2 regions of the Desulfosporosinus sp. FKA genome follow, and region 2 is predicted to be linked to the other one. Evidence: predicted binding sites of a transcription regulator. Region 2 holds the regulator's gene; the other holds the start of a gene.
What was found. Region 2 encodes LexA, which represses DNA repair genes until DNA is damaged. Its sites were predicted from a motif close to CNAACANNTGTTNG; they were not measured.
Positions count from the first base shown of each region.

Region 1 (9,690 bases), on a different contig from region 2:
ATGGTCGGTGAGACCAATCCCTTTTAATCCTAGAATTGCGGCAGAACGAACAAGCTCAGTAGGTGTTAACAGCCCATCCGACGCCGTTGTATGGCAATGTAAATCAACTTCGCAGAGTCCCCTTGCTAGGTCCAATACTTCTACTACCCCTTTCCCTAAATGTCTTTAATTATTTTAGCACGTCTGATAATACTCGCATAAAGTTTCGGCCTGAAATCTGTTTGATTTCTTTTGACGTGAAACCGGCTTTTGTTAAATCATCCAAGAGATAAGAAAAGTCACTTACATTCTCCAGTCCGTCTGGAGTTTCATCAATGCCATCGAAATCTGATCCAAACCCTACTGTTTCAACACCGGCAATATCGGCAATATAGGATATATGTCGAACAACATCTTTGCGAGTGACAGGGCCGCTCTCTTTTAGAAATCCAGGATAAAAATTAACTCCCACAATGCCTTTATTCTTTGCCAAAGCTCGTAACTGATCATCTGTTAAATTGCGTGGATTGGGACAAAGGGAATAGGCACAAGAATGCGTTGCCGCTATAGGGTATTTTGATAGTTCTAAAACATGCCAAAACCCGTTCTCATTCAAATGAGAAACATCAATCAGCATTCCTAATTGATTCATTCGCTGAACAGCTTCCTGCCCCAGCTTCGTCAGCCTGCTTTTAGTCTCATGTTCCCAGACTCCGTCCCCAAGAGCGTTGCGATGGTTCCAGGTTAGACCAAGTGACCTGACCCCAAGACGATAAATTATATCTAACAAAAATAAATTTTCACCAACTATTTCCCCGCCTTCAACACTTAACAAAACTCCTATCTTTGTCGGATCAGGAATTCGGCTTAAGTCCGATTTTTTTTCAACTAAAAACAGCTGATCAGAATTATCCTCCACAAAATCGCGAATGGTTTCAATAAGTTCAAATCCCCGTATCGTTGCCATTAATGGTTTAAACTTAGTTTCAATAAAGGCTGCCATGAACTGAAGAGAGATGTCAGCGCTTTTTGCTCTTGGAATATCCCAGTGGCCGCCCTCATTAGGAACAGACACCGACCTCCCTTGGTTACTCAAGTGGCCAATACTGTCACAATGCCCGTCAACAATAAAACATTTATCCAATCACAACACACCCTCTCAGATTAAAAATTTACACAAATAAACACCTGTTTGCTTGTACTCACAAACAGGTGCTTTTTATTAACCTAGCGTGGCTGAACAATCAATTTAATGGCTGTTCTTTCTTCTCCATCGATAACAACATCTGTAAAAGCTGGAATACAAACAAGATCGACTCCACCAGGCGCTACAAAACCACGTGCAATGGCCACAGCCTTTACCGCTTGATTCAAAGCCCCTGCCCCAATGGCTTGCAGCTCAGCTCCGCCACTTTCGCGCAAAACCCCAGCAAGTGCTCCAGCTACAGCATTGGGACTTGATTTTGCTGAAACTTTTAATACATCCATAATTCATCCTCCTGCTCGAATTCTTTTTACAGGTATTACCACTACTTTGAATATCTATTCGAGAAGGATCGAAGGAAATCCTCTTTTTTTAACTAAGTTTTCAGATTTTTATATTAAATTCCTTAATGTTCAAAGTCTCGTTGAATAGCTTCGATTTTTACAGCCTTTCCAGATTTCTCATCGATATCAATCACTACCGCATTAATTTGGATTGGCCCTGTTGCTAATTCAAACTTGGCCGGAAGCTGAGTTAAAAATCGATTAATAATAATCTCCTTTTTAATACCTAATACCGAATCTCTTGGACCCGTCATTCCAACATCCGTAATATAAGCGGTACCATGAGGAAGGACTCTGAAATCCGTGGTTTGAATATGGGTATGAGTTCCAACAACCGCACTGACTTTTCCATCAAGAAACCATCCTAAGGCAACCTTTTCCGAAGTTGCCTCAGCATGAAAATCAACGAGAACAATAGGAGTCTCCTGCTTAAGCTGGTTAATCCAACGGATGGCTCCACTAAAAGGATCGTCTAAAGGTGTCATATACACCCGCCCTGATAAGTTTAACACGCCAATTTTACAGCCATTAACTCGTATAAGCCCCGATCCCCGGCCAGGTGCTCCAACGGGATAATTAGCAGGTCGGATCATTCTAGTCTCTTGATCTATAAAATTCATAATATCTCGATTGTCCCATACATGATTCCCCATCGTAAAAAATTGTATTCCGTAATCAAAAAGTTCTGCGGCAATTTCCTTTGTTAATCCTTTTCCTGCTGCAGCATTCTCTGCATTTGCTATTGTAACATCAATAGTATATTCCTGCTGAAGCGGCTTTAAAAATCTCTTAATGGCTTCCCGCCCAGGCTTACCTACAATATCTCCGACAAAAAGTATACGCAACATTACACCTCCCGCTACAATCCATGGGACTTTTCACATATTCTTACCCTTTTTCTTCACAATAAAACTAACACAAAAATTATTCCTTGCAGGGCACTAGACAATATAGCGTCTAGTTATTAAAAACCAAAACACGTCCCTCATCTCTCAAAGCTATAACATTTTTAGAAATATCCATATGTTTAATTGAAGAAAGTATTTGATTAATGACTTCTTCATGAATTTCCAACTCTTCTTCAGGAAGGCTTGTCTCATCATAAACCAGCTGTTTGGCAAACGCACCCTTCAATAATTCAACTAATAATCCTACTTCCTCTTGACTAATGCTTTCTAAATCTCGGACTACTTTTAAAACAGAAACATCTTCCTCACTGTGACAACTTATTTGAAAAACACGTATCGATTGACGTTCAAGATGATGATAGAGCTCCAAAGCAGGTCGAAGCACGTTCTGTACTGTTTCAAGCTCTAAAGACTGCCTGAGCATAAATGTAAACTTAAGGGCATGTTCCTCACACCAATAATGAACCGCTCCTAATTCAGGATATCTTGTTAAAATAGAAGTTAATAGATCCGCTCCCTCTGAATCTTCCTTTAAATCCTTATGTATTTTGCTTAACACCTTTGTCAATCCTCTCTATTGCTTTGAGCTATCATAGAAATTATTCGTCATAAGAATCTAATCTCCTGCATTATTCTTAATTTACACTTATGCTGAAGGAAAGGATTTCGCGGAAAGTTGTTATACTTTCTCAGAGGATAAAAAATCAGGCGACTCAACGTCGCCTGATCATAAATAACTTGTTTATTTTGCAAAGTCAACTGCTCTCGTTTCACGGATAACAACAACTTTAATCTGCCCAGGATATTCAAGTTCTTCTTCAATGCGCTTACTAATCTCACGCGCTACTCGTGGTGCGAGTACATCATCGATCTTGTCCGGCTTAACAATAATGCGTACCTCACGCCCCGCTTGAATAGCAAAGCATTTTTCAACTCCCTCAAAGCTCTCTGCGATTTCCTCAAGTTTTTGCAGCCGCTTAATATAAGTTTCCAAAGTCTCACGTCGTGCACCCGGGCGAGCAGCCGAAACCGCGTCAGCTGCCGCTACTAGTACGGCAACAAGGCTTTTAGGTTCTACATCATTGTGGTGAGCTTCAATAGCATGTATAACATCAACGGACTCTTTGTATTTTCTGGCCAGATCTACACCAATTTGAACATGAGTTCCTTCTAGATCATGATCCACCGCTTTGCCAATATCATGCAAAAGTCCGGCTCGTTTTGCTAATTGAACATCCACTCCTAATTCGGCAGCCATTAATCCCGCAAGATGAGAAACCTCTGTGGAATGTTTTAACACATTTTGACCATAGCTGGTTCGGAATTTTAGTCGGCCAAGCAGCCGAACCAATTCCGGATGCAATCCATGAACTCCTGTCTCGAAAGTAGCTTGCTCTCCCTCTTCGCGAATCTTTTGATCCACTTCTTTTTGAGCCTTTTCAACCATCTCTTCAATGCGAGCAGGATGAATACGGCCATCAGCAATCAGTTTCTCTAAAGCAATACGCGCTACCTCTCGGCGTATAGGGTCAAAACCAGATAAAATTACTGCTTCAGGTGTATCATCAATAATAAGATCGATTCCAGTTAACGTTTCCAATGTTCGAATATTGCGTCCCTCGCGGCCTATGATTCGCCCTTTCATTTCATCACTCGGCAGTGCCACAACAGATACGGTAGTTTCAGCCACGTGATCCGCAGCACAACGTTGAATGGCTAGTGAAATAACGTTTTTCGCCCGCTTTTCGGCTTCTTCTTTGGCGCGAGTCTCAATTTCTTTAATCATTATCGCTGACTCATAGCGAACCTCTTCTTCAACTCTTTTCAGAAGGAGCTGTTTTGCTTCTTCCGAGGTCATACCGGATAAACGTTCTAATTCGGCTTGTTCTTTATCTACAAGCTGATTCAATTCTTCTTTGAGGGAATCTACCTCGCCTTCCTTACGATGCAAATTTTCCTCTTTCCGTTCAATTGACTCAATTTTACGGTCTAAGCTCTCTTCCTTTTGTAACAATCTCCGTTCTAAGCGTTGGAGTTCATTTCGACGTTCGCGTGTTTCTTTTTCAACCTCATTGTGAATATGCATGGCCTCTTCTTTTGCAGCAACAATTGCTTCACGTTTTTTGCTTTCTGCAGCAGAAAGTGCATTTTCAACAATCCGTTTTGCCTCTTCTTCGGCAGTACCCATAACTTTTTCGGCAGTATTTCTACGAATATGCCAACCTACCAAGGCTCCTAGAGCTAATCCAACTAAGATGGCAATTAAACCGGTCAAAAATATTCCAATCACATTTACACCTCCTTGTTTGTAAAAATTCAAAATTTAACAAATAAATAAAAAAACTGGTTCAAAACCAGTCTCTTAAGCAACCTTTAATACGGGAGTTCTTCCAGCCTTCTCCCCTTCCTACAACTCTCGTTAGTCAAAAACAATATTAAAAATGACTACCTCGAAATCTATAAGAAAACCATAAAGGTTAGATCTTAACAGAGACAGGTCTCTGTTAAGATTCTAATATCATTTGTAATTATTGTCAAGCTTGTCCTAAATGAGGCTATTCTATTCGCATTTTTGCCAGAACATTTTGCACTATATCTGATGGGTATCCTCGTTGGATAAGTTTGCGGACAACCCTTTGCTGTACCCATAATTCTTGAGGCACTGTCTTTTTGTCTGAATCCTTTAGAGCCTTTTCTTCCCAGCGTTGTTCTTCTTGAACCCGCCACTTTTGCGCCAAGGCTAAGCAGAGTTTTGCTTCTTCATCCCACGAATAAACTTCCTCCAAGACCTGCTCAATTAAATCGGAAGCAATTCCGCGATTTCGCATATCCATGGTGACTCTTCGGCGTGAATATCGTTGAAGGCGACTCTTTGCATAGGTTAAAGCGAGTTCATGATCATTAAGATAGCCATAACCCAGCAATTTGTCGACAGCACTCTGAATTTCACTGTTCTCATACCCTTTATTGTTAAGACGAGTTTCCAGTTCACGCTTCGTCAGGGCTCTTCGGGATAAGCAGTCTAAAGCAGCTTCCCATGCACTTTTAGGGGAATTATTCTTCTTCAAAGGAATCATCTTCCATTGGCGTAGAAGGCGCTGAGCTCATATTTGAACGAATCAGCTGTTCAAGTTTCTGGGCCATGTCCGGGTGCTGTTTCAAGTATTCCTTGACATTCTCTCGTCCTTGCCCCAATCGTTCTCCATTGTAAGAGTACCAGGCACCTGATTTTGATATTATTTCCATATCCGTTCCTATATCGACAATACTTCCTTCTTTAGAAATTCCTTCTCCGTACATAATATCAAAATCAGCAGATTTAAAAGGAGGAGCCACTTTATTCTTAACGACTTTCACGCGGGTTTTGTTGCCAATAATCTCTTGGCCTTGCTTAAGAGCTTCTTGACGGCGAATATCGATACGGATGGTGGCATAAAATTTCAAAGCCCGCCCTCCAGTTGTCGTTTCCGGGCTGCCAAACATAACACCAATCTTTTCACGAATTTGATTGATAAAAACAACACATGTGTTGCTTTTACTGATTGAACCCGTTAATTTACGCAAGGCTTGAGACATTAAGCGGGCATGCAGCCCGACATGATTGTCACCCATTTCTCCCTCAATCTCCGCTCGAGGTACTAAAGCGGCCACTGAATCAAGCACAATAACATCAACTGCAGCACTGCGCACTAAGGCTTCACATATTTCTAAACCTTGTTCCCCCGTATCTGGCTGAGAAACCAGCAAATCTTCAAGATTAACACCTAAAGCCTTGGCATATACCGGATCTAAGGCATGCTCAGCATCAATAAATGCCGCTACTCCTCCGAGTTTTTGCGCCTCGGCTATGATATGCAGGGCCACAGTAGTTTTGCCGGAAGACTCAGGCCCATATATTTCAATGATCCGCCCACGCGGTACTCCACCAACACCCAGAGCCAAATCTAAGGCCAATGAACCTGTAGGGATAACGTCAACCGACATTGTCGCAGATTCTCCCAGCTTCATAATGGAACCCTTACCAAACTGCTTTTCAATTTGGGCTAAGGCAACATCCAGAGCCTTTAGCTTATTTGTTTCGGCCATCTTCCATCCTCCTCAACGTGGTTAAAAACAAATTTTCGTATTAATAAAACACCTGTTCGCTTATCATTATAGGGGCGGACATCGTAACTGTCAATGTTTATGCTTCAATGCAGCAGGACAACTATCGACACCATTATATAACAAAAGCGATGATAATAATATAAAAAAGCTGAGCCCCTAAAGACTAGCTTTTTTCATACTGTCTGAAAGAATAACCTTCAATTGCATACTTTCCAGCGTAAGTGCTGCCAACGGCTTCCCTTACGATATGGCTCGGCGAAGCCGGGTTTTCCTTATAGTATTGATGCTCAACTAAAATCAGGTGTTTTCACGTGCCTTAGCCGGTTCAACACTAACTCTCCGTCCTTTAATCATGGCCTGATGCATGCAGCTCAAAACTCTTGAGGCATATTCTTCAGGAACTTCAACGAAGGTGAATTTGTCGTAAATATTAATCATTCCAATAATATTTCCCGGGATTCCGCTTTCTTCAGCAATCCAGCGTATGATGTCCTGAGGACGAATTTGCTGGACTCTGCCTATATTCATAAAGAAACGCACCATACCCGACGCCGCTCCAGTGTTTCCAAAGTGATTAACGTCTGGATCATTATCGTCTATGCGGTCTTCAGAATTAGCTCCCTCGACGGCAAACTTTAAAGCTGCTGCGGCAACGTCCGTAGAATCATATTCCTCAAGCAGATCTCCGACAATGGCTCGATAATTTCCTAAGCGATCGCTTTGAATCAATTTAACCAATTGATTCTTCAGATTTTCCGCTTGTCGTTCGCTAATATCGGCTAAGGAAGGAAGTTCCCGGCGACGTATTCTGGTTTTAATTAAATTTTCAATAAGGCGCAGCTGACGATATTCCTTGGGGGAGATCAAGGTTATAGCCTGTCCGCGTCGACCGACACGTCCTGTACGCCCAATTCTGTGCACATAGGACACAGGATCTTGAGGAATATCGAAGTTTATAACATGGGTCAAATTGCTAATATCAATGCCTCTGGCCGCAACATCAGTAGCAACTAACATTTCCGTTTTGCCGTCGCGAAAACGCTTCATGACCCGATCCCGTTGCTGCTGGCTTAGATCCCCATGGAGAGCATCCGCAAAATATCCCCTTGCTTCAAGAGCTACGACAAGTTCATCAACTCCTCGTTTTGTTCGGCAAAAGGTAATCCCTTGTCCTATATCCTCCATATCGATAATCCGACATAAAGCATCGACTTTTTTACTTTCTCTCGTCTCATAAAAAACCTGTTCAATGAGGGGAACTGTTAATTCATCTCTGCTAACCGTCACTGAGCGAGGATTCCTCATATACGTCTGTGCTAACTTGCGAATCGCCTGAGGCATCGTCGCGGAAAAAAGCATAACCTGGCGGCCTTCTTCGGGCACAGCTTTTAAAAGTCCCTCGATATCCTCAACGAACCCCATGTCGAGCATTTCATCCGCTTCATCTAAAACGACCATCTTAACATACTGTAACCGCAAAGTACCTCGGTTTAAATGGTCCAACAACCTTCCTGGGGTTCCGACAACTACTTGGTATCCCATACGCAAAGCGCGAATTTGACGGTCAATTGGCTGACCACCATAGATTGGCAAAGGTTTAACATGTTTATATTTGCCGATTTTCGCCATTTCCTGAGCCACCTGAATAGCGAGTTCACGAGTCGGAGTTACGATTAGGGCTTGTACGGCTTGAAATTTAGCATTGACTTTTTCAGTAATCGGAATCCCGAAGGCAGCGGTTTTACCTGTTCCTGTCTGAGCCTGCCCAATAATATCGGCATCTTCTAAAGCTACAGGAATAGCCTGTTGTTGGATTGGCGAAGGCTCCTCAAATCCCATTTCAGACAAACCTTGTAATATTTGCTTGCTTAACTGAATATCCCCAAACGATTGTAAACGTTCAACCATCACCTATGTGTAATCCCCTTTCCTTATTCAACATCTGTTGCCTTATCTCATTTAGGGCTGCCTGAACAGTCAATTGGCGTACAGACTCCCGTTCTCCATAAAACTGAAACTTTTTAGCATAAACTTTCTCCGCTGAAGCAAATCCAATATAAACCAACCCCACGGGTTTCAGGTCACTGCCGCCATCCGGGCCGGCAATACCGGTGGCTGAGATGGCGAGGTCTGATCCCGATTTTTGCCGAATTCCTTCGGCCATTTCTCTAGCAGCTTCATCGCTTACTGCTCCGAATTCCTGAAGAGTCATTTCATTGACTCCCAGTAATTGTTGTTTTAAGGAATTCGAATAGCTTACAGCCCCTCCCAGGTAGAACTCAGAACTACCTGATTCTTGAGTTAAGGCCGCACCAATTAAGCCGCCGGTGCAAGACTCGGCAGTAGAAATGGTCAAATGATTCTTTTTTAAAGTTTGCCCTACAATCCCTATCATGGTTTCCTGATCGCAGCCAAATACCTTGTCACCAAGACGCTTTTTAATTTCATCCTCGGCTTGATTTAAAGAGTCCAGCGCCTCCTGTGATGTTGCTTCCGTACCTCTGGCAACTAAACGGATATGCATCTCCGCTCGCTTAGCCAGTAAAGCCATCGACAGTTTTGGAAGATGCATGAGATCACTCAACACTTCCTCTATGGCAGATTCTCCAATACCAAAAACTTTTAAAACACGTTCATTCATCCGTTCAGAATCTGGCCCGATAATTCGCTGTAATTCAGGTAAAGCATAATGTTCGAACATTGGCTGCATTTCAAAAGGAGGTCCAGGTAATATAATAACCGTCTTTCCGTCTTTTTCAATGATTGCTCCAGGTGCTGTTCCGATAGGATTGGGCAATATCTTTGAGCCTTTGGGGAAATAGGCTTGTTTCTCATTACTAGAAGGCATTGGAGCTTTTCGTCGGCCAAAGAACTCCTTAATGTTGTTTAAACTATTTTGGTCGAACTCCATTTCTAAATTCAAGACCTTAGCAACAAGCTCCTTCGTCAAATCATCCGCTGTCGGTCCTAGACCGCCGGTGGTAACAAGAAGGTCTGTACGGTTAATTGCCTGACGCAAAACTTGCTCTAATCGTTCTGAATTATCTCCAACCGTCGTATGATAGTCTACCTCGATGCCTAACGAGGAAAGTTTTCCTGTTAAGTAGTGAGCACTTGTATTAAGAGTCTCTCCAAGTAACAACTCCGT
Region 1 covers NZ_NAHZ01000014.1:23,795-33,484, reverse strand. The annotation lists gene B5771_RS03125 (PHP domain-containing protein) at 1-135, opposite strand, end outside; gene B5771_RS03120 (dipeptidase) at 170-1,123, opposite strand; gene B5771_RS03115 (stage V sporulation protein S) at 1,207-1,467, opposite strand; gene B5771_RS03110 (TIGR00282 family metallophosphoesterase) at 1,590-2,372, opposite strand; gene B5771_RS03105 (hypothetical protein) at 2,485-2,994, opposite strand; gene rny (ribonuclease Y) at 3,178-4,725, opposite strand; gene B5771_RS03095 (regulatory protein RecX) at 4,991-5,512, opposite strand; gene recA (recombinase RecA) at 5,490-6,521, opposite strand; gene B5771_RS03085 (DEAD/DEAH box helicase) at 6,840-8,453, opposite strand; gene B5771_RS03080 (competence/damage-inducible protein A) at 8,443-9,690, opposite strand, start outside.
Region 1: a site for LexA is predicted at 6,546-6,559, ahead of recA (recombinase RecA). Genes of this name have one in related genera too.

Region 2 (9,690 bases):
GAAAACTATACCTACATCGAAGTTGGTGATGGTGATGAACTCTGGAAAAATAATAAACTAACCGATATCATTAATATACATAATGATACTTTTCTGCTCCTCTCTAAATTTTACAATGAAGGCCGGCTCTATATGATCTGGGGGAATCACGATATCGTTAAACAATCCGAGAATTATGTATTCAATAACTTATATCAATACTTTGATGAACAAGAAAAAAGGTTTATCCCCTTATTTAAGGATCTAAAACTACATGAGGGGTTAATTTTAAGATATCAAGAAACAAATCAGAAGATCCTCTTAATTCATGGACACCAAGTAAATATTATGGATTATGAGCTTTGGAGATTATCAAGATTTCTCGTCAGATATTTATGGAAACACCTCGAATTATTCGGTATGAATGACCCTACAAGTACAGCAAAAAATTATGAAAAAAAAGAAGATGTGGATCAAGTACTGATTGAATGGGTAAAGGTAAATAAACATCTGCTCATTGCCGGGCATACTCATAGACCTATGTTCCCGGATGTAGGCGCCCCCCCCTATTTTAATGACGGGAGCTGTGTCCATCCGCGAAGTATCACAGGAATCGAAATCAATGATGGATCAATAGCACTTGTCAAATGGAGTGTCAAAACTAAGGACGACGGAACATTATTTATCGCCAAAGAGTTTCTGGAAGGGCCAAGAAAGTTATCTGACTTTCAATATTCCTAGGACAATTTATCCAGTATTCCTATGTATAGTTTACTTCCGATTACATTTTACATTGGTTTATAACATCGTCGGATGCAATTAAGTGCCTCGGAAGATACCGGACATTAAATATGGCATCAATCTACTAGTGTATATTGATACCATAAAGATAAGATTAAATCTGCAGATTTATGATTTTAAGAGCTGTAAATTTGAGATGAGAAAGGTCAGTAAAAAAGTGATTACCACCACCTCCGCCCTAAGCCTGGATAACACCCGCACCCGAAAGCGCCGCCATATGGTCCTCCCCAATAATTAAGCCAGTATGGCCACGTCCATACAAGACCCAGAGTTGGCATTTTCCACCCCCCAATCATTACGATCGTATCATTTTGAAATGGCTTGACTCAGTAATAGCATATTCATAATGTTGGTTTTATGTTAATGACTACCTTTTTAGGTGTGGCTACATCATCACGCTGTAGTGCGTATCGCTCTTTTCTTTTCAAACTCCGCCCATCGTTCTTCCATTGACATTGCTCGAGTCTTCTTTCCTTTAGGAACATTATTATCGGTTTCTTGTTTACTGGAAACGAGGTCTGTTGCAGAGTTCTCCGCTTGGCACGTCTCTTCTTTAGACTGCCCTTTAATTTCTTCTTTTGTTTCTTCTTTTGATTCTTCTATTTCCGCCACCACCCGTGCAATTCTGGCGCTTGTTTCTCTTATCCGCTCATCAATTATACTTTCCTTTCTTACATAACTAAGAATTTTTCTCTGTAGCAAAACAATCACTGCTATTAGTACTAAAATGGACAGACCTTCCAGTAATTCAAATAAATTAACCTGAAAACTGATCCTGCGACAAGATTCAATTATTTGATTAATCATATGTTTAGTCCACCTCAATCCTAATTTAAGTGTTATTAACACGGATACTAAATTGTTAATCTTATTTTCTATAAACAGTCAATAATTACCTTCCGGAATATTGTAATATATTGTAAAATCGCTTCTTTTTTTAGATGTATCATAACAGAACCCCTATATTGGAGTTTCCAACATAGGGGTTTTGCTCTTCTCTTCTTAAGACCCTTATCGATGTTTAAAAGTATAGTTTATGCCTTTTCTACGGAGTCTTTTCCCAGAACTTCGATCTTCCTTATTTATTAGTATATCATCAATTCCGATTTCGGCATAATCACCTTCAAGAGTGTCTATACACTGACAACAATTATCACATATTTTACTTGGGTCAAGATCGCAGCGATCACACTCACCACAATCTGTGCAAAGCCGGTCTTCCAAAATACATGGTTTACCAATTGTTTTCAAGTTTATCAATCCCTCAGAATTTAGTTATTTTTATGAGTTATCGGCTATTGGATTTATGTCATTTTCTATCATATCATAAAATACCGACTCTGGACAAAATTAATAAATTCCTTTCATCCTTGGAAAGATTAAGAATCGCCGCGTTGATTCGCTGATCAGCCCAATATTGCCAGACAACGAGAAAAGGATAAGGATTTATCCACTGACCATTTGGGAGTTCAATACCTAAATGAAGATGATCAGGTGTCGTCAAAGCATCTCCCGTATGACCCATAGTTCCAACGTCTTCACCTGCTTCAATTCGTTTTCCTTTTACCAATTTAGACGATATTGTTGCCAAATGAGCGTAATAATAATAATTTCCATCATCGCCGCGAACTCCAACTCGTTCTCCACCCAGGCGATTCCATCCCAGCTGTTCTATTCTTCCACCACAAATGTTGATTATCGGAGTACCCTCCGGAGCAAAAAGGTCCGTCCCCTCATGAACACGTTTGCCTCCTTCACGATCCGCACCGAAACTATCTTCAAACCATGTCTTTCCAACTACCGGGAATCTGTACCTGCCTGGCGTGAGATATTGAACGTGAACTAATATATCTCGACGTCTTGTTACTAGATTCTTTGTTGGCAGAGGAATATTCCCCCAGGATAAGTTTTGGAAAGAAATCTTATTTTTGAGCTGTTCGATTAAGAATTGAGTCTCTTGGGGAGAAAGTGTTGAACGAATTGCCAGCAGATCCTCCCAGGAAACTACTTTGCCGGACCGATACTCTTGGGAACATTCCTTCACGAGGTTAGGAGAAATCGAGAGCAAGTAAGGATATATATCCTTATCTTGGCTGGGAGAACGATGGAGTAAGTTCCAAAAAACCAAGGCTGCAGCCATCAGACAAAGAATTTGAGTCAATGCTATGAAATAATTCCACTGAACCTTAGTTCGCAAATTATCATCTCCTTTTCTCTAGCTTTCCTCTTTAATTCACTGGTTTCGAACATTTGTTTGCGCTTTGTTTCAAGGAATGGTAAAATATACATAACTATAAGTAGGGAGTGAAAATATGTATCCAGATTTATCAGAACGACAAACTAGAATCTTGGATTTTATTAAGCAAGAAATCCACAAAAAAGGATATCCCCCTTCCGTTAGAGAAATCGGCGAAGCTGTTGGGTTATTGTCTAGTTCTACAGTTCATGGGCATCTTCAAACTCTTGAGGATAAAGGATATATTCGGAGAGATCCCACGAAACCAAGGGCCATCGAGATTTTAGACGACACCAGTGACACTCTCGACTCAAGGAAAGTTGTTCATATTCCAATTATTGGTCGCGTAACGGCAGGGCAGCCCATTTTGGCTGTAGAAAATATGGAAGGAACGTTTCCCTTGCCTGCTGACCTCGTCCATCAGGAAAATGTTTTTATGCTGCGAGTTCAGGGGGAAAGCATGATTGAGGCTGGAATCCTAGATGGAGACTTAATTATCGTTCATCAGCAAAATGAAGCGCGCAATGGAGAAATTGTCGTTGCCTTAATTGGAGACGAAGCAACAGTAAAGCGATTTTTTAAAGAAAGAACACTCATTCGTCTTCAACCTGAAAACTCGGCAATGGAACCCATCTACTCCCAAGATGTTTCGATTTTAGGCAAGGTCATCGGTGTTTTTCGCACCCTGCATTAACTCCAAACTCCCTAATTAAGATATGCATCATCCCTCTTACTTAGGTTAAGTACTCACGAACTTAAGTGAACTCGTTCAGCTAAAGCTGAACATCGGGGCTTCGGTGAGGGACTCTAAATAGTAAAGTGGAAAAATAATGGGCTGGAACAAACGTCTTTCTCATTTGCTCCAGCCCATTGCTTTATAAACTAATCCAATTGTATGAATCCCACTTCTACAAGTGGGCGTGATTCCCATACCATGAACCATGCTTCGTTGCGCTTGCAGGGCGCACATAGCATTTGGTTCACTAATCTTTTGATATTTTGCTCTTTTGTTTTTCCTCAAACCGTTCAAATCCCAAGGTAATTAAATGATCAATCAGTTTGGCGTAGGGAATGCCTGTTGCATCCCAAAGTTTCGGGTACATTGAAATCTCAGTAAATCCCGGCAAGGTATTAATCTCATTGAGGATAATTTCATTCTTGTCTGTCAGGAAAAAATCCACACGGCTGAGGCCGCTTGCATCAACTGCACGATACGCTTCAATGGCCATACTCTGTAATTGTTCAATGATGAATTGAGGAAGAGGCGCCGGTATTTTCAAACTGGAACCAATATCCGAATATTTTGCTTCATAAGAATAGAATTCTTCTGCCGGCAAAATTTCACCGGGCAATGAGGCCTTCGGGTCATCATTGCCTAAGACAGCAACTTCGATTTCTCTGCCCACGATATTCTCTTCGACGACAACTTTACGATCATAAGTCGTCGCCAAGTTTAAAGCTTGAATCAGTTCTGAACTGTTATGGGCCTTGGAAATACCCACGCTGGAGCCTAAATTGGCTGGTTTCACAAAACATGGATATCCTATTTTAGCTTCAATGGCTGACACCCAAGCCTCCGGCTGCTTCAAGTAATCAGAACGCAGAAATGTCAGGTAATTGGCTAAAGGAAGTTTTTTATCCAGGAATACCACTTTCATGCGGTCTTTGTCCATGCCGAGAGAAGACCCGAGGACACCTGAACCTGCATAGGGAACATTGGCCATTTCTAAAAGTCCTTGCAGCGTTCCATCTTCCCCATAGGGTCCATGAAGGACTGGAAAAACAAAGTCAAATTTACCCTCATTAGGAAGTGTTCGGCCATCTAAGGCAATAAAGCGCGGATCGGATGGATCAAGTACAAGAGTTACTTGGGGAGACTGATTGCTCCCAGAAAACCCCTCCCTAATAATATCTTGAGGGAGAACACCCCAGAACCATTGGCCTTGCTTGTTAATTCCGATAGTTTCAACATCATAGCGATTGCGATCAATCGCTTTAAAAATAGATTGAGCAGAGTTTAGAGAAACTTCGTGCTCCCCTGAACGCCCGCCAAAGATTAGAATCACACGGATTTTGTGATTTTCCACAATCCCCCACCCTCTCATAAGTATTCGTTTAACTATAATTTTCTGCTTGATTATGTTAGTAAGTAACACTAGTTATGGTGATAAGATTCATCACTTTAGTATATGCCGCAAATTTAAAAAAGCTCCCACCTTAGCGGGCGAGAGCTCCAAAATGATCAAGCGGCCAATAGCGGAACAATGTACGGCCCGTAATATTTTTTATCGGTAAAAAACCCCAAACCCTTGAATCATCACTGTTATTTCTGTTATCACCCATAACGAATACAGAATCCTTAGGAACAACTACGGGACCAAAATCATTTTTTGATTTTTCTAAGATATAGGGTTCATAGAGTGGTTTATCATTGACATATGTCGTGTGATTACGTATCTCTATCTTATCTCCGGGCAAACCAATAATACGTTTAATAAAATCTTCCGTTGCATGGGCACTCGCAGGCGGTTTAAAAACCACAATATCCCCTCGGGTCAAATGACCGAACTCCTTAAAGAAAAACTTATCAACAATGACCCGGTCTTGAAGCTGAATTGTCGGAAGCATCGAACCGGTAGGTATTTTACGTGCTTCAACAACATAAGTCCGCAACACCCAGGAAAGGGCGAAGGCAATAAGGACTATTTCTAGTAATTCTACAAAAAAGCGAGTCGTGCTTTTCTTGGATTCTAACTCTTCCATAATCCACCCCTTTTCTGTGTTTAATAGTATCACAGGATGGTCAAAGTTCCAAATATCAAGATCAATACTTAACCTAAAAGTCCTTGCTGCCATAAATTCAGGGCTGCTAAAATATTTCCCGTTTGAATATACCGTTGAGAAATACCCCCTTGCTGGTAGGCAATATAAGGTTCTCTTAAAGGACCATCCGCAGAAAATTCGCTCGTTGAACCTTGGATAAATGTCCCGCCGGCCATGATAATTTCGTCTTCGTACCCCGGCATGCCGGAAGGAACAGGTTTAATGTGAGCATCAATTGGAGAACCTTTCTGAAGTCCCTGACAAAAGGCAATCATTTTTTCTCTCGACCCAAGCTTTACAGCCTGAATAAGATCCGTTCTGGGCGATTCAGGTTCGGGATTAACTTCAAAACCTAAAGCTCGCCAAAAAGCCGCGGAAAAAACCGCTCCCTTTAGAGCTTCAGACACCGTTAAAGGACTAAAGAACAATCCTTGATAAAATAAGCGCTCCCATTCCAGGGTCGCACCCATATGACCGCCAACTCCAGGTGCCGTTAAACGCTGTGCAGCCAAACTGACTAAGTCAGACCGTCCGGCAATATACCCTCCGGTAGGGGCAATACTCCCGCCTAAATTTTTGATGAGCGATCCGGCCATTAAATCTGCCCCAATGTCGCCAGGTTCCATAGGTTCTACCAATTCACCGTAACAATTGTCAACAAATATTACCACATTAGGAAAGCGACTTTTTACGAAGTCAACAAGTTCTTTGAGTTGGGCAATCGTTAGGGAATTTCTCCAAGCATAGCCCCGCGAACGCTGGACGATCACCATTTTGGTTTTAGCCGTAAGAGCCTCTTTCAACAATTTTAACTGCATATTTCCTTGGCTGTCTAAAGGGATCTCCTGATAGCTTACCCCAAAATCCAGCAAACTTCCTTGTCCTTTTCCTCGAAGTCCGATGACTTCCTCGAGAGTATCATAGGGTGTACCACTTACTGAAATCATTTGATCGCCAGGACGAAGGACACCAAATAAAGCAGCGGCAATGGCATGAGTACCCGAAACGAATTGCCCCCGTACAAGAGCTGCTTCTGTCCCCAGGATACGAGCTGCCACTCGGTCAAGGACGTCCCGTCCGCTGTCTCCAAGACCGTAGCCCGTTGTTCCCTGAAGATGATAGGCAGAAACACGTTCTTCTTGAAAAGCTCTTAGTACTTTTTCATGATTTAATGCCGAAACTTCTTGCAGATAGGGCAATTGTTGGCGGAGAACTTCTTCTGCCTCTGCAACTGCTTTATGAATAAACTCCGGCCAATTGGGATTCAAAAACACGATGCTCCTCCTTATAACGTTTAATAGATAAATTACTCTAGCATAGATTCCAAGACAGTCCAGACAGGATTTAAAGAATCCCCGCGTTTAAGCGATAAAGAGATAGGATAAGGCAAAACCTGGGCCAGCTTTGAGATTTCCTCATTATCCCGAACTTTATCAACTTTGTTGAGAAGTGTGATGACCGGCTTTTCTTGACACTCCAATTGTCCTAAAACCTCGTGAACAGTCTCAGCCTGTTGAATTGCCTGCGGATGGCTTACATCTAGGACATGAATAAGAACATCAGCCTGCTGAACTTCTTCGAGGGTAGCCAAAAATGCTCTAAGCAGCTTAGTAGGCAGTTTGCGGATAAAACCAACTGTGTCACTCAGCAGAATTTCAAGCGCAGGTTTAATTTGAACTCTGCGAACAATAGGATCTAAAGTCGCAAATAATTTATTTTCTCCGCTGGGAATATCAGAACGAAAGCCTGCCTGCTCCATAGCATTTTTCATAAACGTCGTTTTTCCGGCATTTGTATAGCCCACCAAGGCTACTACCGTTAAACCGCTTTTAGCCCGTTGACGCCTTTGAATCTCTCGATGCTGCAGGACAGCTCTCAGCTCTTTTTCCAGAAGATTGATTCGTTCGCGCATTCTCCGTCGATCAAGCTCCAATTTGGTTTCTCCAGGACCCCGGGATCCAATTCCGCCGCCTAGCCTGGATAAAGCTTGTCCTTGTCCTGTTAAATAAGGCAGCAAATGTTTTAGCTGTGCCAGTTCCACCTGAAGTTTACCTTCACGAGAACGGGCACGCTGGGCAAAAATATCTAAGATTAGCCCCGTGCGGTCTAATACTTTCAATCCCGTTTCCATTTCCAGGGTCCGCAGTTGTGTCGGGGACAATTCATCATCACTAATCAGGACCTCGGCCCTTGTTTCCTGAAGCCGATGAACTAATTCTTCCAGCTTCCCGCTGCCTATATAGCTTCGTGACTGGCCGTTACGGCGCAGTTGGACAAGCTGCCCAACGACCTCGACTCCCGCAGTAAGTGCTAACTCTGCCAGCTCTTCCAAATCCTCATTAAACTCCTGATCTGCCTCTTGCAAGGCCAGAAGAAAAGCACGCTCTTTTTCAGGTTTCGTCTCTGTCTTTTTCCGCCCCTTGCGATCGTGAGAAGGATCTGGTATTGAATTGTAATAGTCAAACTCCTGCCAGTTATTCGGGCTAAGATCAACTACGAAAGGATTACCGTCACTTGTAAGATAAGCAAGCTGAAAACCCGTCAGTTCACCTTGGCTTACTCCAATAGCTGTCATACTTTCCAGCCTTAACGATGTCAGGGCGCTATAATCAAGAGAACTAAGTGTTGGAACTCCATTGGGATGTGTATGCAGGCAGCGCAAATGGTTGCTTTGAGATCTTCCCTTAAGGGGCGGGAGAGTAACTGCAGCATGTCTTCCCACTGCTGCCGCAATCAGTACTCCCCCGCGGGAAAGGTAAACACAAATCTCCCGATTCCAGAGCTGTGTCAAACGGGTTAGGCCTCCGAGAATTTCGGGATGAAGCAATTGCTGCCGCTCCGTTTGATAGTCGGAGAGCATTTTAAGTTCCTGTATTTGACTCGCCTTGATCCCAGACAAATCACCCGAAATTTCCATAGTTCATAACCTCAACTTTAACTATATCGTTTCCATATTAATATCTTCCGGTAGTATTTGAATAAGTTCTTCCCGACTGGACGTTGATTTCTGAAACAAGCGAACAGCCTGCTTGCGTACGGTTTTCTCGACAAGGTTGCGCACTAAGCGTGCATTCCCGGCATAAGGGTGAGAATGCAGCAGGAATTGCAGGTAGCTGCGGAGCGCCTCATTCGCTTCTTTCGTTAACTCGTACTGTCGAGTTTTGAACATCAGATTGCCAATAGCTAACAACTCGTCCAACGTATAATCCGGAAAATCAATATGAATCGGAAAACGCGAACGCAGTCCCGGATTGGTCTGAAGAAACCAATCCATTTCCTGACGATAACCGGCAAGGATCAGGACAAGATTATCCTTATTATCCTCCATGGCTTTTACTAAAGCATCGATAGCCTCTTTGCCAAAATCCTTCTCACCGCCGCGAGCTAAAGAGTAAGCTTCATCGATAAAAAGAACTCCGCCCAGAGCCTTTTTGATTTGCTCCCTTGTTTTCTGCGCCGTGTGTCCGATATATTCACCGACAAGATCTGCTCGTTCACATTCAATAACATGCCCTTTTTGCAGAACTCCCATTTCTTTATACAGGCGACCGACTAAGCGGGCTACCGTTGTTTTTCCCGTCCCTGGATTTCCTCGAAAAATCATATGCAAAACCAAAGGCTCTGATACAAGCTTCTCTTGAACTCTGCGCTTTTGAATTTCCACAAAGGCTTGTAAGTCTAAAATAAAACGTTTCACCGTTTCAAGCCCAATATAGGATTGTAATTCAGCAAGAATTTCTGCGATTTTATCCTTATCTTTCTCCGTTGAAGAAAAATTATTTTTTCGGATACGTATCCCTATCCCCTCTGTGGAATGAGCCGACACTTCAGGTTTGGGGGGTATGGGTGTT
Region 2 covers NZ_NAHZ01000033.1:146,125-155,814, reverse strand. The annotation lists gene B5771_RS20040 (metallophosphoesterase) at 1-720, shown strand, start outside; gene B5771_RS20035 (hypothetical protein) at 1,174-1,587, opposite strand; gene B5771_RS24850 (hypothetical protein) at 1,792-2,031, opposite strand; gene B5771_RS20025 (M23 family metallopeptidase) at 2,105-2,977, opposite strand; gene lexA (transcriptional repressor LexA) at 3,093-3,710, shown strand; gene B5771_RS20015 (D-alanine--D-alanine ligase family protein) at 4,000-5,103, opposite strand; gene lepB (signal peptidase I) at 5,234-5,779, opposite strand; gene B5771_RS20005 (methionine gamma-lyase family protein) at 5,848-7,113, opposite strand; gene hflX (GTPase HflX) at 7,146-8,756, opposite strand; gene B5771_RS19995 (AAA family ATPase) at 8,778-9,690, opposite strand, start outside.